4 regions of the Pectobacterium carotovorum genome follow, and region 1 is predicted to be linked to each of the others. Evidence: predicted binding sites of a transcription regulator. Region 1 holds the regulator's gene; each other region holds the start of a gene.
The links. Region 1 encodes CRP, which controls carbon source genes, mostly activating them, when cyclic AMP is high. Its sites were predicted from a motif close to ATGTGANNNNNNTCACAT; they were not measured.
Positions count from the first base shown of each region.

Region 2: the regulator CRP is predicted to act here: its motif matches at 2,890-2,907, upstream of garD (galactarate dehydratase).
Region 3: the regulator CRP is predicted to act here: its motif matches at 2,754-2,771, upstream of R9X49_RS07095 (arabinose ABC transporter substrate-binding protein).
Region 4: the regulator CRP is predicted to act here: its motif matches at 2,851-2,868, upstream of R9X49_RS05350 (2-hydroxycarboxylate transporter family protein).

Region 1 is NZ_JAXAFK010000005.1:229,305-235,144, forward strand. Features, by position in the region: gene R9X49_RS19360 (aminodeoxychorismate synthase component II) at 1-19, shown strand, start outside; gene argD (bifunctional acetylornithine/succinyldiaminopimelate transaminase) at 139-1,365, shown strand; gene crp (cAMP-activated global transcriptional regulator CRP) at 1,524-2,156, opposite strand; gene R9X49_RS19375 (OsmC family protein) at 2,531-2,938, shown strand; gene R9X49_RS19380 (phosphoribulokinase) at 3,052-3,921, opposite strand; gene R9X49_RS19385 (YheU family protein) at 4,046-4,282, opposite strand; gene R9X49_RS19390 (hydrolase) at 4,279-5,331, opposite strand; gene R9X49_RS19395 (LysE family translocator) at 5,438-5,840, shown strand, end outside.
Region 2 is NZ_JAXAFK010000003.1:66,610-72,449, forward strand. Features, by position in the region: gene R9X49_RS14915 (enolase C-terminal domain-like protein) at 1-364, opposite strand, end outside; gene R9X49_RS14920 (MFS transporter) at 980-2,332, opposite strand; gene garD (galactarate dehydratase) at 3,076-4,650, shown strand; gene R9X49_RS14930 (methyl-accepting chemotaxis protein) at 5,304-5,840, shown strand, end outside.
Region 3 is NZ_JAXAFK010000001.1:1,581,688-1,587,527, reverse strand. Features, by position in the region: gene araG (L-arabinose ABC transporter ATP-binding protein AraG) at 1-1,490, opposite strand, end outside; gene R9X49_RS07095 (arabinose ABC transporter substrate-binding protein) at 1,602-2,585, opposite strand; gene R9X49_RS07090 (ribulokinase) at 2,958-4,658, shown strand; gene araA (L-arabinose isomerase) at 4,694-5,840, shown strand, end outside.
Region 4 is NZ_JAXAFK010000001.1:1,213,878-1,219,717, reverse strand. Features, by position in the region: gene citC ([citrate (pro-3S)-lyase] ligase) at 1-334, opposite strand, end outside; gene R9X49_RS05355 (fumarylacetoacetate hydrolase family protein) at 423-1,307, opposite strand; gene R9X49_RS05350 (2-hydroxycarboxylate transporter family protein) at 1,424-2,794, opposite strand; gene R9X49_RS05345 (sensor histidine kinase) at 3,214-4,818, shown strand; gene R9X49_RS05340 (response regulator) at 4,915-5,616, shown strand.

The sequences.
Region 1 (5,840 bases):
TAATTTCCTTAAAATTTAGCCATATAGAGAGTTATTCTCTCCAATAACCGATTTAATATTGCCTGTGATTGATTTTTTATGCATATTTATTGACTATATTTTCATTCCGACATGATGGACAGCAGAGTGAGGCAGCAAATGGCAGCAGAGCAGAAAGCAGTGACACGGGATACTCACGATAAAGTGATTTTGCCAGTTTATGCACCCGCGAAGTTTGTACCCGTTAAAGGTAAAGGGAGCCGCGTCTGGGATCAGGACGGCCGCGAGTATATTGATTTCTCCGGTGGCATTGCGGTTACGGCACTGGGTCACTGCCATCCTGCGCTGGTGAACGCATTGCAGCAACAGGGTGAAAAGCTGTGGCACACCAGCAATATTTTCACCAACGAACCTGCGCTACGCCTCGCCAGTAAACTGATTGATGCCACTTTTGCCGATCGCGTGTTCTTTGTTAACTCCGGCGCTGAAGCTAACGAAGCGGCATTTAAGCTGGCACGTCACTATGCGGTTAAACGTCATAGCCCGTATAAAACCAAGATCATCGCCTTCTACAATGCATTCCATGGTCGGACGCTGTTCACCGTCTCGGTTGGCGGACAGCCTAAATATGCCGATGGCTTCGGGCCTAAGCCTGCGGATATTGTCCATGTTCCTTTCAACGATCTGGCTGCGGTCAAAGCAGTGATGGACGATCACACCTGCGCAGTCGTGCTGGAGCCGATTCAGGGCGAGGGCGGTATTACGCCTGCTACGCCTGAGTTTTTGCAAGGCGTTCGCGATCTGTGCGATCAGCATAAGGCGCTGCTGGTGTTTGATGAAGTGCAGAGCGGGATGGGGCGTACTGGCAAACTATTCAGCTACATGCACTACGGTATTACGCCGGATATCCTCACCACCGCTAAAGCGCTGGGTGGCGGCTTCCCGATTAGCGCGATGCTGACGACGGAAGAGATCGCTTCTGTGATGACGGTTGGGGTACACGGCACCACCTATGGCGGTAACCCGCTTGCCTGTGCGGTGGCGGAAGCCGCGCTGGATATCATTAACACACCGGAAGTGCTGTCAGGCGTGGCGAATCGGCACGATCGCTTTGTTAGTGAACTGGAGAAAATCAACCAGCAGTACGGCGTATTCGAGCAGGTTCGCGGTATGGGGCTCCTGCTGGGGGCAGAACTGAAACCGCAGTGGCATGGCCGCGCAGGCGAGTTTCTGGCTGCTGCAACGGCTCAGGGTCTGATGGTGCTGATGGCTGGGCCGAACGTAATTCGCTTTGTGCCGTCTTTGATCATTGATGAAGACGATATTGTGCAGGGGATGGATAAGTTCGCCAAAGCCGTCGCGCAGGTCGTTAACGCAGCAAACTGAGTGGCGTTCTTAAAAGCGCAGCGATAAAAAAACGTAGGGAACGTTTTTCAACGTCGCTTGCGACGGCCCGAAGGGTGGCGAGCAGGAAGCTCGCCATAAAAAAAAGCGTGAGGCCGAGGCTTCACGCTTTTTTATTGGTAGGGTACAGCGACAGGGATTTAGCGAGTGCCGTAAACGACAATCGTTTTACCGTGCGCAGAGATCAGGTTCTGGTCTTCTAACATTTTCAGAATGCGACCCACGGTTTCACGCGAGCAGCCAACGATTTGCCCAATTTCCTGACGGGTAATTTTTATTTGCATGCCATCTGGATGCGTCATGGCATCAGGTTGTTTGGCCAGGTTGAGTAGAGTTTGAGCAATACGGCCGGTCACATCAAGGAAGGCGAGGTTGCCGACTTTCTCTGAGGTAACCTGGAGTCTGCTTGCCATTTGCGCAGACAGACGCATGAGGATATCTGGGTTAACCTGGATGAGCTGGCGGAATTTTTTATAGGAAATTTCAGCCACTTCACAGGCGGTTTTTGCCCGAACCCAGGCGCTGCGTTCCTGACCTTCTTCAAACAGGCCGAGCTCGCCGATAAAATCGCCCTGATTGAGGTAGGAAAGAATCATTTCCTTGCCTTCTTCATCTTTGATTAGCACTGCGACAGAGCCTTTCACGATGTAGTAAAGCGTTTCTGCTTTTTCACCTTGGTGAATCAGCGTGCTCTTCGATGGATACTTATGGATATGACAATGGGAAAGGAACCATTCGAGAGTTGGGTCTGTTTGCGGTTTGCCGAGAACCATTCGCTATCATCCTCTGTTGTAATTCACTGCGCAAATTACAGGGGTCAGAGTTCCCTGTACGGCGTGTTTAACTGCTAAAAAAATAAAATTCAGTCTAGGCAGAATGACGTCAGGGAATATACTGGAACCACTGTACCCTTGATTTTCCGGTTGCTGCCTTGCCGCATCGTAAACGTGGCTGGGTATATCTGGCCACGCAATCATCTTCTTCGTTTCTGGGTTTGTCCAGAAAAGGTCTATTCTATTTTCGTTTTAACACAGCTTTAAGGACGTGTCTTGTGTTGTCTCGCTTCAGCATGACAAAGCTCTGATTAACGCTGGTTTTTGTACAGTAACGGTATAAATTTTCAAAAAATTTTTAGTGGAGAGGCACCATGCAGGCACGGGTAAAATGGGTTGAAGGCTTAACGTTTTTGGGCGAATCCGCGTCAGGGCACCAGATCTTGATGGACGGTAATTCCGGTGATAAAGCGCCCAGTCCGATGGAGATGGTGTTGATGTCTGTGGGGGGATGCAGCGCGATTGATGTCGTGTCGATTCTGCAAAAAGGCCGCAACGATGTGGCGGACTGTGAAGTGAAGTTGACGTCAGAGCGCCGGTCTGAAGCGCCGCGTTTATTTACCCATATCAATCTGCATTTTATCGTGACGGGAAAAGGGCTGACCGACAAAGCCGTTGAGCGAGCTGTCGCACTATCAGCGGAAAAATACTGCTCTGTGGCACTGATGCTAGGCAAAGCCGTTGAGGTAACGCACAGCCACGAAATTAGAGTGCTGGAATAATCCCTTTCTCTGAGCACTCATTCTGGTCACTTAAGCCTGTTATTAGGGGAAACACAGGGGGAGATTCCCGTCGGGAGGCCTCACCCCTGTGGTCGCCCCGTATATCTTGATGCTTATTCGATGGTTTTCCCTTCAATTAACCGCTGCACCAGCGGTGCCATGATGAGCTCCATCGCCAGCCCCATTTTCCCGCCGGGAACGACCAGCGTGTTGATGTGGGAGATAAACGATCCCTGCAACATGGCGAGCAGATAGGGATAATCAATATTATCCAACCCCTGAAAGTGAATGACGACGAAGCTTTCATCCAGCGAGGGAATCGACTTGGCAGCAAACGGGTTGGAGGTGTCCACGGTGGGCACGCGCTGGAAGTTGATGTGCGTACGAGAGAACTGCGGAGTGATGTAGGTGATGTAGTCTTCCATTGAGCGGACGACGGAATCCATGACCGCTTCACGCGAGTGACCGCGTTCATTGACGTCACGAATCAGCTTTTGGATCCATTCCAGGTTGACGATCGGCACCACGCCGACGAGCAAATCTACATGCTGTGCCACGTCGTTTTGGTCGGTGACCACGCCACCGTGCAGCCCTTCATAAAACAGGATGTCGGTGGGTTCCGGCATCGGCTCCCACGGCGTGAATGTCCCGGGAACCTGATTATAGGGAATCGCTTCATCGTAAGTATGAAGGTATTTACGCGTCTGACCGCGGCCGTGCAGGCCATATTCGATAAACGACTGCTCCAGCAGACTGAAATCATTCGCTTCTGGGCCGAAGTAGCTGATGTGGCGCCCTAAATCACGCGCTTTGCGAATGGCCATATCCATTTCCGGGCGGGTATAGCGGTGAAAGCTGTCTCCTTCCAACTGGGCGGCGCGCAGGTCAAGCTGTTGAAAAATCTTACGGAAGGCCAGGCTGGTTGTCGTTGTTCCCGCCCCACTGGAGCCGGTAACCGCAATAATCGGATGCTGATGTGACATAAGGCGCGTAACTCCGTGATCGCGATGCCCGCGTAGACCGAAGGCCTGCGCACATCCTAAAAAAAGACGTAATTGTCATCATTGTTAGCATGTTTGGCGCGTTCTTTCACGCCTTTCGGCGTGTTCAATAAGGGGCATGTCCTCCGGAATTGAGCTGGTTACGCGGCATGATATTGAGGGTTTCATGTAACTCAGACCACACCAACACCACCTCACCAGATTGGAGTTGGCCGCGAATATCTTCCACTTTCTGCGCCAGCGACCGCTCCTGTTCGCCGTAATCGGTGCCTTCCCGCAGGACGAAAGATTCGATGATGTTATCCAGCGTTTCTGGATCGAGCTGTTGCCAGGGAATAATCACGCTATGTTTCCTGAATAAAAAGTTCCTGAATAAAAGGATTCCTGAGTAAGAAGGGCTCCTGAAGAAGAATCGGTGGCGTGGTCCAAAAATGGGCTAAGCCAGTTGGGAATGCGCTGTTCCAGCCACATTTCCGGTTTCAGCAACGTTCCGCCGACGAAGCCAACATGCCCGCCATGTTCCGTTAGCTGATACTCAATATTAGACGGTAACTGCGACAGATCGGGAATCACCTCTGACGTCATGAAAGGATCGTCCTTCGCATGGATGATGAGCAGCGGTGTGCGAATCTGAGGCAACAGCGGCAGAGCGCTACAGCGTTGATAGTAGTCGGCGGCATCGCGGAAGCCGTGGATACGTGAAGTTATGACGTCATCAAACTCTCGCAGCTGGCGAATTCGCTTCAGCTGCGGCAGTTGAATCGGCAGCGTGTCCGGGTAGGCTGCCAGCTTGCGGCCGGCGTTTTGCTTCAGCAGGCGCAGCAGGTAATGCTGATAGACACGGGAGAAACCTTGTTCCATCCGACGGCTACAGGGTTCGAGCATCAATGGCGCAGACACAATGACGGCAGCGGACAGGGAGCAGGCTTCGCCCTGCTGGGCGAGCAGGTAGGCCAGCATGTTGCCGCCGAGAGACACGCCGATGGCGGCGGTAGGGGCCCCGCCCAACGTCTCCCGCATCCAGTGCAGAAAATAGCTGGCATCGCTGGTTTCGCCGGAATGATAAATGCGCTTCATCCGGTTGGGCTTACCGCTGCATCCGCGAAAATGCATGATGACGGCCAGCCAGCCGCGCTGTTTACAGGCATGCAGCAGGCCGTGGGCATAGGGGCTATGAAAGCTGCCTTCCAGCCCGTGAAACAGCACCACGCGCGGTTTGTGTCGCGCCTGCTCGGGCGCTTCGCTCCACGCCAGATCGACGAAATCACCGTCCGGTAACTCAAGCGGCTGCCAGACTGGCGAAAACTGCGCGTGACGGCGAATCAGACGCGGCAATAGCGTTTGCAGATGCGGGTTATGGGCGCCGCTCAGCGGACGAAACTGGTCATACATAAAGGATATAGAAATCTTGTTGTCGGCTCTTGTACGATCAATATCACACTGTTAGCTTCAATGCTGCCAGTTGGTACGATATTTGGGTCAGGAGCGCCCACAAATAATGGAACTGAGTTTATTTCTGTCGATGTTAGGCTTTTTGTGGGTGGCGGCCATCACGCCGGGGCCGAATAATATGCTGTTGACCACCTCGGGCGCGAATTTTGGCTTTATGCGTTCACTGTGGCTGATGGTTGGCATCATGCTGGGGATGCAGAGCATTTTGCTGCTGGTGGCATTCGGTGTCGGTGGTTTGATTCTGATTTACCCTTCGCTGCACTTTATCCTGAAAGTTCTCGGTAGCGCCTATCTGCTCTGGCTGGCGTGGAAAATCGCCACGGCGGCTTACGAACGGCTGGAAACGTCCGTTGCGCCGCCCCAGCCGATCCGGCTTTATCAAGGGTGGTTGCTGCAATTTCTGAACCCGAAAGCGTGGCTCATGGCGCTGGGGGCAGTTGCCAGCTTTA
Region 2 (5,840 bases), on a different contig from region 1:
CGAGCAGCGCAGCTTCGAGCGCCGCGACCGCATTCACGCGCAGTTCAAACGTCCAGGCGCCTTTGCCGAAGGAATCAAAATCAGAAGATTGGTTGCCGACATGAATGTCATGAACCAGACGGTTCATGCGGGCGATTTGTTCGCCTTTCACGCGAGGAATGGCCTCAACCAGCGTGTTGTAAATAACTTCACCGCCGGGGGCTTCGCCGACACCGGTATGCCCGGCGCTGTCGGTTAAAATGACGAGGTTACGCGTAAAGTAAGCACCATGTGCGCCGCCGATGTTCAGCAACATGCTGTCATAGCCCGCGACGGGGATGACTTTCATGTCGGTAATTACAGGGGTCGCTGAAAAGTTTGTCATTACAGGCTCCCGTCACGAATGGCGCGCACAGGGTTTACGCTTAGGTTTCCGATGTTTGCCAAAACGCAGGAGCACGTTGAGGATGAGGAAAATAATTCAGTCATACAGAAATAAAAAACAGATGGTGCACCAGTAGATGATTTCATGTTGTTTTCCTACTTTATTAGCGCGACCTTGTTTTTACTCTGATTTGAAATGGTAATGCTTGTAGGGTTATCAGAATAAAAACAGGTTATAACTGTCCCGATACCGAAATAAACCAGTCAGGAAGGCAATGTTATAATCCGCACCGCCTTACCAACCTCAGGAAAAAGTATAAGTTTTCTTATTTCACAACTCATTGGGCAATAGCACAGCATTCCCTGTCGAAATGCAGATTAAATATGTCATTATCACAGGCCAATGGGAGGTGTTTCACGAAAACCGGGGAAAGCGAATTTCCGCCTTATAAACCCCGAAATACGTCCCCTTGGCGCTCGATGTCGAAGAGATAAAACCCAGCTTTCCATGAGGTAAATAAACGGCAAGCCTAATAACGAAACGCTGCGCCATCAGTACGATGCCGCAGCGTTTGTGTCATTGCCTATATGCAAATTAATACGGTAACGAATGGCCTTACTTCTTAACGAATGGCTTCAATTCGATACGTTTAATATCCTGTACGATAAACAGGTAGCTGACGATGGCAACCAGCGCATGAATCCCGACATACACAAGACCGCCATTGAAAGAGCCGGTCATGCCGATGATGTAGCCAATCGCAATTGGCGTCACGATACCAGACGCGTTACCGAACATGTTGAACAGCCCGCCACTTAATCCACTGATTTCTTTCGGTGCGGTATCAGCCATAACCGCCCAGCCCAGCGCGCCAATGCCTTTGCCGAAGAAGGCCGCAGACATCACCGCAATAACGACCCATTCGGTTTCTACATAGTTACAAATCACCATCGACATGGAGAGCAACATACCGAGGACGATAGGCGTTTTACGAGCAAAAGTCAGGGAGTTGGTCCGGCGCATCAGGTAATCGGAAATGATGCCACCCAGAACGCCGCCAACAAAACCACAGATAGCAGGAACCGAGGCGACAAATCCCGCTTTAAGGATCGACATACCGCGAGCCTGAACCAGATAGAGCGGGAACCAGGTGATGAAGAAGTAGGTCAGTGCGTTAATACAGTATTGACCGATGTAAACGCCAAGCATCATACGGGACTGCATTAATTGCTTGATCTGATGCCATTTTTCACCCTTCTCGGTCGCTTTCTTCGACCCCTTGGCATCCATGTTAATCAGTGCGCCACCGGCCTCGATGTAATCCAATTCAGCCTGATTCACACCAGGATGATCTTTCGGATCATGGATCACTTTCAGCCAGACAAAGCTGAGGATGATACCCAATCCCCCCATGAACCAGAACACATGCGCCCAACCCACCGCATGTACCAACCAGCCCATGATAGGAGCGAAGATCACGGTCGCAAAGTACTGTGCCGAGTTAAATATCGCCACCGCCGTTCCACGTTCTTGTGCGGGGAACCAGGCAGCGACAATGCGGCTATTTCCCGGGAAGGAAGGCGATTCACACAAACCGACCATAAAGCGCAAAAGGAACAGAGAAATGACGATGCCAGCACCGCTGAAGATATCGACAAAGCCTTGTAATAAGGTAAAAACCGACCAGGTGAAGATACTGTAGAAGTAAACTTTCTTTGAGCCGAAGCGATCGAGCAGCCAGCCTCCGGGGATTTGCCCAATCACATACGCCCAGGAGAACGCTGAAAAGATATAACCCATCCCTACCGCATCCAACCCAATCTCTTTGGACATAGCAGAGCCAGCGATGGACAATGTGGCACGGTCGCCATAGTTAAATGACGTGACGATAAACAACATCACGACAATCCAGTAGCGGGCGTTTGTTCTCTTTTGTATCGCGCCAGCTGCTGAGCTTACTGTATTCATGATGAACTCCTGCTTCAATCGCGGTTCGCTCATTCATTCCGAATAACAGATAACGTGTAGGGTTATCAGAATGAAGATCAGTGGATATCCCCGTCATACTTCAAGTTACATGTGTGTTGGCTGCGTTACTCGGTCCACTTACGTGGACCTCGCCCCGCTGGGGCCGCTGCAAGCAGCGTTCAAATCTGCCTCTGGCAGATTTGTCAGTCACCCGATGAACTTACCTAAGTAAGTTCATCGGGATTCCTTCTCTTGCCGCCTACCTGAAACTCGAATTATTTAGGGTATAGTTAAATTCCCATTTTTATTTTTCTTGCGAATAGCCAGGCTATATAGCTTCAGAGTAATTAGCTGACATCTTCAACTCGCCGGATCATTATAATTTTTACCTACTGCCCGCTCACTAGATAAAAGCACAACATTAAAAATGTCCTTTTGAATATGTTGGTGCACTTGCCCTATATAGTGCGAGGTGTTTCACGAAAAATGCCGCTATTCTCTTTTTACATTCGTACACATTATTTTCATTTCCCCCTTAAAAAACGCACGCAGGAAGAATGTGATCAAACTCACCAAAAACTGGGGCTTCGCCTGATAAATCATAAACAAAAAGACCGGGCTTAGGTCAATTGCATAATGTACGAGAAGAGAACCTCACGTATACTCGTTAGCGAGCAATGAAGTAATAGCGTGGTAATCGTTACCACGGCGTTTCTGATAAACCAATAATAAAGGCTTGCATCATGTCAGATAAATCAGAAAGTAATGCTGCACAAGAGCAGCCACTTTATATTAAGGTCCACGATTCTGATAATGTTGCCATTGTTGTTAATAATAATGGCTTACGTGCCGGAACCCGTTTTAATGATAATCTGGAATTAATTGAGCATGTTCCGCAGGGCCACAAAGTTGCCCTTGTTGATATCGCCAAATCAGGCGCAATTATCCGCTATGGTGAAATTATCGGGTATGCGCTACGCGATATTCCTAAAGGAAGCTGGATTGATGAATCCCTCGTCGAGTTGCCTCAGGCTCCCGCGCTAGAAACCCTGCCGCTGGCGACTAAAGTCCCGCCCTCCCTGCCTTCACTGGAAGGCTACACTTTTGAAGGTTACCGCAATGCCGATGGCAGCGTAGGCACGAAAAATCTGTTGGGCATTAGTACCAGCGTGCACTGCGTCGCGGGCGTGGTGGACTACGTCGTTAAAATTATCGAGCGGGATTTATTACCGAAATATCCCAATGTGGATGGCGTGGTCGCACTTAACCATCTCTACGGCTGCGGCGTGGCAATCAATGCACCTGCTGCGGTCGTTCCTATCCGCACCATTCACAACCTGGCGCTGAACCCGAATTTTGGCGGCGAGATACTGGTGGTGGGCCTGGGCTGTGAAAAATTACAGCCGGAACGCCTGCTGGAAGGGACGCCAGACGTACAGGCCATCTCCCTTGATGACAGTAGTATTGTCCGCTTGCAGGATGAACACCACGTTGGTTTCCGCTCGATGGTGGATGACATTCTGACAATGGCAGACAGGCACCTGCAACGACTGAACAAACGCCAGCGTGAAACCTGTCCGGCCTCAGAATTGGTTGTCGGCATGCAGTGCGGCGGCAGCGATGCTTTCTCTGGCGTCACCGCTAACCCAGCCGTCGGTTTTGCATCCGACCTGCTGGTACGCTGCGGCGCAACCGTCATGTTCTCCGAAGTAACTGAAGTGCGCGACGCCATTCATCTGTTAACGCCGCGCGCCATCAATGAAGAAGTCGGTAAACGTCTGCTGGAAGAAATGGCCTGGTACGACAATTACCTCGACAGCGGCCAGACCGATCGTAGCGCCAACCCCTCACCAGGCAACAAAAAGGGAGGTCTGGCGAATGTGGTGGAAAAAGCGCTCGGCTCCATTGCCAAATCCGGCACCAGCGCCATTGTCGAAGTCTTGTCCCCCGGTCAGCGCCCAACCAAGCGTGGGCTAATTTACGCCGCAACGCCAGCCAGTGACTTCGTGTGTGGCACCCAGCAGCTTGCTTCCGGTATTACCGTGCAGGTCTTCACCACGGGGCGCGGCACGCCCTATGGCCTGCTCGCGGTACCCGTCATCAAAATGGCAACCCGTACTGCATTGGCAAACCGCTGGCACGATCTGATGGATATTGATGCCGGTACGATTGCTACCGGAGAAGCCACGATCGAAGACGTGGGCTGGCAGCTTTTCCACTTCATTTTGGATATCGCCAGCGGCAAGAAAAAAACTTGGTCCGATCAATGGGGGCTTCATAACGCCTTGGCCGTCTTCAATCCGGCACCGGTAACCTGATTATCGTTCTCCGCAGGCCAGAGCCATTATCCGGCCTGCGGATCGCGTTATTTGATCTACAATAAATTCAGCGCTAATAAAAATGCTAATTAAAAGAACAAACAGCAGGCAAGCAACATTTACTTTCATTCACGCAAAGAAAAAATAAAAAAAACTTAACAAATAATTCGTCTTAGCTTCAATTTCATTGATTCAAAAATACCCTTTAAGAATAATCCCTATTTACTCCCCACCTATTCTTAATCATTTTTTTACCAATTATTTATTGCCAATAAAATGAATCAATTGACAGGTAATCGTCCCCATCATAAATTTACGCGTGCTGAAAAAGCGTGCTAACACTGATGAAATATTTGTTACAAAAATACAGTCACAAAAACTCCATCACGCACAATATAGGGTCAATAGCCCGCTCATAAATAATGCCTGGCATTATTTTATATAAATGAGTGAGCGCCCAAAAAATTTCAGTATACCCATTTGAATAACTTGAATATTTACACAGCAATATGCCTGACAGATTTCACGGGATGTACCACGCGGCAGCGACACAGCGTTTTAGCTTCTGTAATAATCAGAACGACTGAAACGAGGAAAGCGGCCAGTATGGCTGAACCTGGGAACTGAGCGGGATACGTACGCCGGGGTTTCTAATGAGAGTGAATACACCTGTTACACAGCAGGAGTATCTGTTAGACATGGACACCATATTGATGTCCACGACAAATATTCACAGCCACATTACTTATGCCAACTCTGCTTTCATTAAGGTTAGTGGTTTTTCTGAAGAGCAGCTCATCAACCAGCCACACAATATTGTGCGTCACCCTGACATGCCCGTTGAAGCCTATGCCGACATGTGGTTTACGTTGAAACAAGGCGATAGCTGGACAGGATTAGTTAAAAACCGTCGCAACAACGGCGACCACTACTGGGTTCGCGCCAATGTTACGCCGGTCTACCAGCAGGAGCATCTCGCAGGCTATATCTCGGTACGCAACACGCCCAGCGCCGAAGAGATCAAATCTGCCGAAGCGCTGTATAGCGCCGTGCAGAAAAAACAGGCGGGCAATCGTAAGTTCTACAAAGGGCTGGTGGTTCGCACTGGACTCTTTGCACCGCTGTCGCTATTGCAGAAGTTGTCAGTCCGCTGGCGCTTACGCATAGCGGTATTGACGGCGGGACTCATT
Region 3 (5,840 bases), on a different contig from region 1:
AACATAGCCAGACTGAGCACCTTCTGCTCCGTGGCATCGGCATGCAGCAGTTCGCCGGAAATCGCCCCTTCGCGCATGACGATAATCCGGTCGGCTAGCCCAAGCACTTCTGGTAAATCGCTGGAGGCAAACAGCACCGCGATCCCCTGATTCGCCAGTTCATAGATGACATGATAAATTTCGTGCTTCGCGCCAACGTCAATGCCGCGCGTGGGTTCATCGAGCAAAATGACCTTCATCTCTTCGGACAGCCAGCGGCCAAGAATGGCTTTCTGCTGGTTTCCGCCGGAAAGATTCATAATCAGCTGTTCATCGGACGGCGTTTTGATATTCAGCGCCGCAATCCGTTCCGAGGCGTTATCCGCCTCCCACTGATTATTAATAATAAAACCGGCTTTCAGGCTCTTACGTCTTGCGCTGATATTGATGTTGTCACGCACCGAGTGGACAGGAATGATACCGTCCGCTTTACGATCTTCTGGGCAGAGCATCACGCCCTGGCGAATCGCGTCGATGGGGGAATTCACCACCAGCGGCTTGCCATCCAGCAGCACCTGACCGCCAGTGATTTTGGTCGCGCCAAACAGCCCTTTCATCAGTTCGCTGCGGCCAGCGCCTACCAGACCAAATAGCCCGACAATTTCCCCCTGCTTCACGTTCAGGGACACGGTGGATTTCACGCCCGGCGCTTTCACGTCTTTCAGCGTCAAACGCGCTTCGCCGTGCGGACGCGGCGCATAGCCATAGATATCCCCCAGGTTACGCCCTACCATCGCCTGTACCAGCGACTCATGGTTCACCTGCTGCATATCGTCAAACGTGCGCACATAGCGACCATCTTTAAATACGGTAATGGCATCGCTCAGCGCAAAAATTTCTTCCATTCGGTGCGAAACGTACAAAATGACCCGGCCTTCGCTGCGCAATTCCGTAATCACGCGAAAAAGCTGCTCGATCTCACGGGCAGACAGCGAACTGGTCGGTTCATCAAAAGCAATAATTTTGGCGTTGCGGGCCAACGCCTTGGCGATTTCCACCATCTGCCATTGCCCGATAGACAGGTATTTCAGCGGGGTATCAGGATCGATATCCAGTCCCAGATGCTGTAGCTGGAGCTTGGCTTCATAGCGCAGTATCGAATAGTTCACCATGCCGTATTTATGCGGCAGTTGCCCCAGATAGATGTTCTCGGCGACCGTCATTTCCGGCACCAGGTGCAGTTCCTGATAAATGATGGCAACACCCGCATTCAGGGCGTCCATCGTGTTAGCAAACTGCACAGGTTTGCCCTGAATATGGATTTCACCCGCTGACGGTGAATAGTTGCCGCTCAGGATCTTTAACAGCGTTGATTTGCCCGCCCCGTTTTCCCCCATCAATGCATGGATCTGGCCGGCATGGCAGGAAAAACTGATATCCGAAAGCGCCTTAACACCGGGAAATTCTTTACCAATCCCATGAAACGACAAATAGGGTGACTGTGCTGTCATGTCTGTTTCCTCATAACGATGCAGGTAGAGCGCGGATAACTTCGATCAGGATAACGTCGACCAGCGTCATGCCGATCGGCGTTATCCGCGTCTTGACGAAATCAGGCGTGATTACATCAGGCCTTTTTTCTCCAGTTCGACCTTAAAGTTGTCACGAGTGATCAGCACCACGTCGGTCACTTCGGTGAATTTCTCCGGCTCTACACCTTTGGTGACCCAGTCGTTCAGCATCTGGATACTCTTGTAACCGTGAATATCCGGGCTCGGCAGCAGTGAACCAAAGAAGCCAGTCGCCTGACCTTTGGACAGCTCGCTGACCGCATCCACGCCGTTGATACCGATACCAATCACGTTTTCGGCTTTAAAGCCCTGACCTTCCGTCGCACGCACGCCACCCAGTACGGTATTGTCGTTCATGCCGATAATCAGCCAGTTTTTCACACCGGGGTGCTGAACCAGCATGGAGTTAGCGGCATCAAACGCACCGGGGATATCGTTAGATTTGGTCGGCACCTGATAGATCTGTTTTTCTGGGAAACCCGCCGCCTTCAGCGCATCCATAGAACCAGAGGTACGGCGACGCGCGGTGTCCAGTTCGTTCGCGGTAATCGCCATCACGGCCGTTTCATCCACTTTCCAGCCGCGTTTGTTCATTTCTTTATACAGTTCCTGCCCCTGACGCTCACCAATCTTGGTGGCCGCCATCATCACCAGCGGCACCGTATCCATCGGCTGGCCTTTGGCGTTCACGAACTGATCGTCAACCGCGATCACTTTCAGATCGTAGCTGCGCGCTTTTGCCATAATGGCAGGCCCCAACTTCGGATCGGGCGTACAGATAACGAAACCTTTTGCTCCACTGGCCGCCAGGCTGTCAATCGCGTTCAGGGTCTTTTCCCCATCGGGAACCGCAATTTTTATCACATCAAAACCGAGATCTTTTCCTGCTTTATCAGCGAACTTCCATTCGGTCTGGAACCAGGGCTCTTCCGGCTGTTTAACCAGAAATCCCAGCTTTAAGTTCTCCGCCATAGCTGATTGTGACATAACCGCAGCCAACCCGATTGCTGCCAGCGCCTTAGTGAATTTATGCATGATGTTCTCCGGTGTAATTATCTTTTCATTCGCCAGCAACGCCGAAACGCGTTCACGTTGTGGGTAAGGTATTTCCGGTCTGGATAAAGGAAAAACACAGACTTAGCGCAATCCTTTACTCAGTAGCATTCAGACGCTTTATGTTTTAGTCGTTATTTCCGGTCCGAATATAGAGCTTTATCACATCCCGGAACAATGACAGGTTTGTGCATACATTTAGCAATTTTAACCAATCATTAACCTTTGACGAGCTTCACAAAATGGCTGCTGGCGACAGAAAAATACATACTTCCAGCTAACCGCTCCTAACCGCCTCTTCCTGTCCCTGCCTATCGTAAACACCAACGATCTGGGATTAATGAGGAGCAAAGCATGAGTGCGGGCGCTATTACGATTGGCCTCGACTTCGGCAGTGATTCGGTACGCGCCTTAGCCGTTGACTGCCAAAGCGGGCAAGAGTTGGAAACAGAAGTGGTCTACTACCCCCGCTGGCGCGAGGGTAAATATTGTCAGCCTGCCAACAACCAGTTCCGACACCATCCGCTGGACTACATCGAATCGCTGGAACAGGCGATTAAGGTGGTGGTTTCCCGCCTGACGAACGAACAGCGGCAACACATCATCGGCATCGGCGTGGATTCGACCGGGTCTACTCCCGCACCGATTGATGAACAAGGTCAGATCCTCGCGCTACGCCCCGAATTTGCCGACAACCCCAATGCGATGTTCGTGCTGTGGAAAGACCACACGGCAATAGAGGAAGCCGAAGCCATCAATACGCTGTGCCGGAGCGGCCAATTTCCGGATTACACCCGTTATATTGGCGGCGTTTACTCGTCCGAATGGTTCTGGGCCAAAATCCTGCATGTCTCGCGTGAAGATGCCTCGGTGCGTCAGGCGGCCGTCTCCTGGATAGAACTGTGCGACTGGGTGCCCGCCCTGCTTTCCGGCACGCAGGCACCTGCCGATATCCGCCGTGGTCGATGCAGTGCCGGGCATAAATCACTCTGGCACCCAAGCTGGGGAGGACTGCCGCCGAAAGACTTCCTGCACGCGCTCGATCCCTGCCTGACAGAGAAATTACAGTACCCGCTGTTTACCGATACCTGGACCGCCGAACAGCCGGTCGGCACCATCACCGCCGAGTGGGCACAGCGGCTCGGTATTCCCGAGACCGTTATTCTGGCTGGCGGCGCGTTTGACTGCCATGTCGGCACCGTCGGCGCAGGCGCACAGCCTTATACGCTGGTTAAAGTGATTGGCACCTCCACCTGCGACATTCTGATCGCCGACGACGCGCGCATTGCCGATCGCACCATCGCCGGTATTTGCGGGCAGGTCGACGGCAGTGTTGTTCCCGGCTATATCGGCCTCGAAGCCGGGCAGTCCGCCTTCGGAGACATGTACGCCTGGTTTGGGCGGCTGTTGGGCTGGTCGTTACAGGAAGCGGCGAAAGACTATGCCGAACAAGGTCATCCTGAACTCAAAACGTCATTACAGGCGATGGAAGCCACACTGCTGGAACGGCTTACCCGCAGTTGGGCGGAAAATCCCACGCTGGATCACCTGCCTGTCGTGCTGGACTGGTTTAACGGCCGCCGAACGCCGTTCGCCAATCAGCGCCTAAAAGGCGTGATTACCGATCTCAATCTGGGTACCGATGCCCCCACGCTGTTCGGCGGCTTTATTGCGGCGACGGCCTTTGGCGCGCGCGCGATTATGGAATGCTTTGAAGATCAGGGCGTTCCCGTCGAGAACGTGCTGGCGCTGGGCGGCATCGCGCGGAAATCCCCCGTCATCATGCAGGTCTGTACCGATGTGATGAATCGTCCTTTGCAGATCGTCGCTTCCGATCAGTGCTGCGCGCTCGGCGCGGCAATCTTTGCCGCCGTCGCCGCCGGCGTTCACGGCGATATCCCAACAGCACAGCAGCATATGGCCAGCGGCATCGAACGCACCTTAATGCCAGACAGCCAGCGCGTTGCCCGTTATCAGCAGCTTTATGCGCGCTATCAGCAGTGGTGCCGCCTCGCGGAACCCGCCTATAGCCCAACGTCTACGGCAAAAAACTAATTTTATCCCTCTGGGATCACGTTACAGGAGTCATCATGGATCATTTTAAGCAGCTTGAAGTCTGGTTTGTCATCGGTAGCCAGCACCTCTACGGACCGGAAACATTACGTCAGGTAAAAGAGAACGCGGAAAAGGTCGTCGCCGGGTTGAATCAACAGGCCAACCTGCCGGTTAAGCTGGTGCTGAAGCCGCTGGTGAAAACACCGGATGAAATTCTGGCGCTGTGTCGCGATGCCAACTATCAGGATAACTGTATCGGCCTGCTGACCTGGCTGCATACGTTCTCTCCCGCCAAAATGTGGATTGGCGGCCTGAGCGTACTCAGTAAACCGCTGCTGCAATTCCACACCCAGTTCAATGCCGAAGTGCCGTGGGACACCATGGACATGGATTTTATGAACCTGAACCAGACCGCGCACGGCGGACGTGAATTTGGCTTTATCGGCGCCCGGATGCGGCAGGCGCATCAGGTGGTCGTCGGCCATTGGCAGGATAAAAATGCCCATACCCGTATCGGGAAATGGATGCGGGTTGCTGCCGCCATTCAGGAAAGCAAACAGCTGAAGGTCGCGCGTTTTGGCGACAACATGCGTGAAGTCGCCGTTACCGAAGGCGATAAAGTCGGTGCGCAGATCCAGTTTGGTTATTCCGTCAGCGCCTGGGGACTGGGTGACTTAACCGCCGTGGTTGATGCGGTATCCAAAGGCGATATCAATGCGCTGGTCGACGAATACGAAGCCAGCTACCTGTTGACCGATGCGGTGAAGCTCAACGGCGCTAACCGCCAGAATTTGCTGGATGCGGCACAGATCGAACTCGGGATGAAGCGCTTTCTGGAACAAGGCGGCTATCATGCGTTCACTACCGATTTTGAAAACCTGTACGGTTTGAAACAGCTACCGGGGCTGGCAGTACAGCGTCTGATGCAACAGGGCTATGGGTTCGGTGGCGAAGGCGACTGGAAAACCGCCGCGCTGCTGCGCATCATGAAAGTGATGGCCGGTGGTTTGTCGGGCGGGACGTCCTTCATGGAGGACTACACCTATAACTTCCAGAACGGTAACGATCTGGTCGTCGGTTCCCACATGCTGGAAGTCTGCCCCACCATTGCGAAAGAGCAGAAGCCGATTCTGGATGCGCAATACCTTGGCATTGGCGGAAAAGCTGCCCCTGCCCGCCTGA
Region 4 (5,840 bases), on a different contig from region 1:
CACATCCGCGGAAGATGTCGACATTTTCCGGCCGGGTATAGAGAAACAGGTGGAAGTGCCCGCGCTGCGCTGCCTGCTGCATCACTTCATTCACCACCTGCACGCCCAGATTGAGGTGTCTGAATTCAGGGTCGACCGCAACGCACTTAATGGTGTTGGAGGCCAACCCCGCGCAGGCAATCATCCGCCCGCCTAGTTTGCCAACCACCACGATGTCAATATCGTCATCCATGCCGAGCTGGCAGTGTGCAAGGAAGTGGCGTACCGCGTTCCTCTCCTGCTCCCGAAGGCGCACATCCAGCGTGTCAAAAAAGACGGAATCATTGGCATACATCACGGTTCTTCCTGCAACTCGAATTATTTAGGGCGATCATTGCAGGCTGCCGGTTTTAACGCCGACAGCCAGGTACTTACACTTGCACTCAGTGCGCAACGGCTTCCGCAGCGGTCGGAACCGATTTCAACGGCGCAGCCGCATCCACTATCGTGTTGCGCAAATGGCCAATGTTCTCGATTTCAACTTCAATGCAGTCACCCGCGTGCATAAACAGCGGCGGATTGCGTTTTTTCCCCACGCCACCCGGTGAACCGGTGATGATCACATCGCCCGCGCTCAGTTCAGTAAAGGTGCTGATGTATTCAATCAATTCAGCCACTTTGTGGATCATGCTGCTGGTGTTGTCGTCCTGCACCATGCGGCCATTCAGATACGTGCGGATCGCCAGCACATGCGGATCGGGAATTTCATCCGTGGTGGTCAGATAAGGGCCGAACGCGCCGGTTTTCTGCCAGTTCTTGCCTGCGGTAAACCAGCTGTGCTGCCAGTCACGCGCAGAGCCGTCCATGTAACAGCTGTAACCCGCGACATGAGAAAGCGCGACATCCTGAGCAATATTCTGTCCGCCTTTACCGATAATGACCGCCAGTTCGCCTTCATAATCGAACTCGCTGGAATAATGCGGCTTGATAACGGGTGTCGCGTGTCCGGTTTGCGAATCCGCAAAGCGCACAAATAGCGTTGGCGCGGGATTCAGTTCATTAAATTCCTGACGCTTAGCGGCATAATTCATTCCCACACACAGAATTTTCCCAGGCGTAGTAATAACCGGTAAAAACGTCACATCGGCGACCGCAATATCCGGCGTACTCATACTGAATTCATGCGCAACCTGTAATGCATTCTGTGCCAGTAATGCTTTCAGATCGGGGTAACGGTGGCCAATTTTACTGCCGAGATCGATTAATCCCGTTGGCGTATAAATGCCGTAACTGTCTTTACCGTTATAACGATAGCTTGCAAGTTTCATAATATTTCCTGTGCAAAATAAACCCACGCGTATTGGCGGTTTTTATTTCGTTAACTCAACACATTTTTTCAACGTAATATTTATTTGGTTCAGCCTCTTTTATTTTCTGAAGAGCATCAGACTAAAAAGTTGGCGAGCACCAGCAGTGAAACCGAAACGTTAATCGCGCCGCCGATACGTGTGGCAATCTGCGCGAAAGGCATCAGCACCATACGGTTACCTGCCGTCAGAATCGCGACATCACCGGTACCGCCCTGTCCGCTCTGGCAGCAGGAGATAATGGCAACATCAATCGGGTGCATACCGATTTTTCTACCCACAAAGAAACCGGTCGCGACCAGCGTTACCACGGTAGAAATAATCACCAGCAGATTTTGAATCGTAAAAGCGTTCACCAGTTCCTGCCACGGCGTAATCGCCACGCCAACGGCAAACAGAATCGGATACGTCACAGAGGTCTGGAAGAATTTGTAAACGACCTGAGAACCTTCCAACATTTTCGGTGAAACGCCGTGAGCCAGCTTCACCAGCACCGCTGCGAACAGCATGCCAACCGGTGCAGGCAGGCCAATCAATTTATGGCCAAGCATGCCCACCATATACAGCAGGATGGCCAGCAGCGCGCCTGAAGCAATGGTCGTAACGTCTGCTTTGCCGCTAAAGGCAGAAGCCGGTGTGCTGCTTGCGCCGCCGCCCAGATTATTGCCTTTATTCGGCATCAGCTCGCCTTCACCGGTCAGGTGTGGATAGCGTTTACCCAACTGATTCAGCACGCCGGCGAGGATGATGGCAGTCAGGCTGCCCAGCATTACGATAGGCAAGACGCGTCCCAGCGCAACGCCCTGATCCATATGCAGAATCGTGGCATAGCCGATAGACAGCGGGATTGCTCCTTCACCCACCCCGCCCGCCATAATCGGCAGAATCAGGAAGAAGAAGATTTGGAACGGATCCAGACCGAGCGCAATGCCCACGCCCATCCCCACCAGCATCCCGGCGATTTCACCGCACAGCATCGGGAAGAAAATGCGCAGGAAGCCCTGAATCAGCGTCTGCCGATTCATACTCATGATGCTGCCGACAATGATGCAGCAGATGTAGAGATACAGGATGTTGGTACTTTTATAGAACTTGGTCGTGGATTCAACGACAACGTCCGGCAGCAGGCCATAATGCACCATCGCCGAAGGAATGAAGGTCGCACAGATTGCCGCCGCCCCCATTTTGCCGATAATGGGCAGACGCTTGCCAAATTCACCACAGGCAAACCCGAAGAAGGCCAGCGTCGCCACCATCACGACGATGTCGCTCGGCAGCTTGCCGTTCAGGCAATCGATACCGATTAATACTCCCGCCAGCACAAAGAGCGGCACAGGAATAATACCTACTTTATAGGTATCAAGAATGTGCCACCATTTTTCCTTTAATGAGACCTTCCCAGCCGCCTCATTATTTACAACAATATATGAATCATCAGTCGTACTCATAACTCACTCCCCGTTTTATTTTGTCAGCACATCATAGGGGCCAGGCACATATTATTATGTGATTCCCTTCAAATTAAAAAATGAGTTTTAAAGGTGTTTATGGTTTTTATGGTTTATATTCAGAAATCGTTTATTACGCAGGCAGTTAGCCGAATTTACACTCAAAATAAATTTTAAGGTTTTTATGGTGTTTATGGTTTTTATTTCCTAAAAATGATTATGTTGATAAAAAGTAATTAAGTTGTTTGCTAAAGAAAAAAGAGTCGTTTAATTTTATCTATTCATTCTTACCGCCATAGTGGTAACAATCTATTTAAACGTGTTATTGCTCACAAGTTTTTTCCTCTCAGTCCATTCTTATTACCTTTCGTGATAAATTCAGCAGCTATTTCTCGTTTACCGTCAGGCAACCACACATCATGAGATTGAGACTTTCCTTTCATATCAAATTATTTATCTATTTGATCGTCTTCTTCTCTGTGTTACTTCTGATGACAGGTATTTATTATTATCACGATATCGATAAGCAACTGTATTCTGAACTGGGCACGCGCGCGCAGGTACAGGCCAGAGAGATCGCCATCATCCCGACGCTGGTTGAATCGGTAAAAAATAGAGATATCAAACAGATATACACTCTCGCTCAGCAGTTAAAACAGCGTAGCGATGCCAGCTATATCGTGATCGGCGATAATCAGGCGCGTCATCTGTTTCATTCTGAATACGCGGAAAGCGACAAGCTCGTCGGCACGCAGATGGTCGGCGGCGATAACTTCGACGTATTAGCGGGAAAAAGCGTGATCACCGTGCGCCACGGCAGTATAGGCGTCTCACTACGCAGCAAAGCGCCAATCGTCGCTGACGGTCAGGTTATCGGTATTGTCTCCGTTGGCTACCTGAAAACTCACATCGACAACCTGACGCTCAGTAAGCTGGCGCATATCCTACTGGCCATTCTGGCGCTGTTTGTCGCACTGTTTATCTTTTCCTGGTGGTTCTCACGTAACCTGAAGAAACAAATGTTTGGCCTCGAACCCCTTGAGATTCGCATGTTAGTCAGGCAACAGAAAGCGCTGCTCGAATCGATCTACGAAGGGGTTATCGCCATCGATAAACAGCACCGTATCGCTGCCATTAACCATGCCGCCAAAGAGATTCTCGGGTTGAACGAACCCTCTTATCTGTTGCGCGGCAAGCCAATTGATACCGTGATTAAACCCGTGCCCTTTTTCTCCGGCGAGGCCATGTGGAACAGCGATACCCACGATGAGATCTGTCGCTTCAATCACGCCACAGTGATTGCCAGCCGGGTGCGAATTATGCTGGAAGACGAGCTTCAGGGCTGGGTCATTAGCTTCCGCAGCAAGAACGATATCCATACGCTTAGCATGCAACTCAGTCAGGTGAAGCGTTACGCGAACAGCCTGCGCATTCTGCGCCATGAGCAGTTGAATTGGACGGCGACGCTGGCCGGGCTGCTGCACCTAAAACGCTATGACGAAGCGATCAAATATATTGAAGCGCAGTCGGAAAGCGCGCAGGTGGTGCTGGATTTTGTTTCCCGCCGCTTCTGTTCACCCGCGCTATGTGGGCTACTGCTGGGTAAGTACGCGACGGCTCGGGAAAAAGGCATCGAGATTGTTTTCGATCCACGCTGCCAGCTCACCCATATTCCCCCCGCGCTGAGCGAGACGGAGCTCATGTCCATCATTGGTAATTTGCTGGATAACGCGATGGAAGCCACATTAGCCACAACGGCGCCACATTATCCTGTCGAGGTGTATATCTATGACAGCGAACAAGAGCTAGTCATTGAAGTCGCCGATCAGGGAACGGGTATCGATCCGGCGATTGCCGATAGCCTGTTCGAAATGGGCGTAACCAGTAAAACGCAGGGCGACCACGGGCTAGGGCTGCATTTGGTGGCTAGCTACGTTAATCAGGCACAGGGAATTATCGAAGTTTCGGCCAACCAGCCGAATGGCAGCGTATTTTCTCTATTTATACCGATATCCCCCCAATAATTTAAGCGGCGTGCATTGAACAACGCACAGGCCACTTGAGGTATAACGGGTGCCAGGTTTTATTTTATGTTTCAGAGACTAACAGGGATTCACACCATGCAGCACACTGAACATTTCGATGTCTTAATCGTTGAAGATGAAAGTAAGCTGGCAACTATTCATGCTGAATTTATTGAAAAACATTTCAATCTGCGTGTCGTCGGGATTGCCGCTACGCTTTTTGAAGCCAAAAAGCTCCTTCAGCAGCACAGGCCACGCCTGATCCTGCTCGATAACTATTTGCCCGACGGTGAAGGGGTGTCGCTGATTGAAAGCCAACTGCTCAAAGGAATGGACTGTTCCGTCATCTTTATTACCGCTGCCAGCGATATGAATACCTGCGCGCAGGCCATTCGCTGCGGGGCTTTTGACTACATCATCAAGCCGCTCTCCTACCCGCGGCTGCGCTCTTCACTGGAGCGATTTATTCAATTCGTGAAAACTCAGCACACGTACAAAATTGTCGATCAGCAGAACGTCGATATTCTCTATCAGCTGCAATCGTCCGGCGCCGCCCCCTCCTCGTCAGCAAAAGGCATTGAGGAAAACACGTTGGGGCTGATCAAGCAGATTTTTGCCAGCGATGGCGGTGAGACACTGTATTCAGTCGATGATATCGTCGAAAAAACCGGGCTTAGTAAAACGACGGCGCGCCGCTATCTGGAGTTTTGCGTTGAAAGCCAGTTTCTCGATATCGAAATGCGTTACGGAAAGATTGGTCACCCACGTCGGCTGTATCGTACAAAGCACACCCACTAGGTATCTCCCCTACTCTCTGGCGGCGAAATTTGTCACCAGAGGGTATCCATTACCGTCAGGGACAGACGCCGATGTGAGACACAGACGATAAAAAGTGTGACAAAAGTCCCGGACAAAGAATAACGCCATTAATCAGTCTGTCAGATCTACCGGCATTAAGAACAAACTTAACCATTCGTTATTTTCATCCTATTTGTATTTCAATATATTTCTAATTTAGCCAC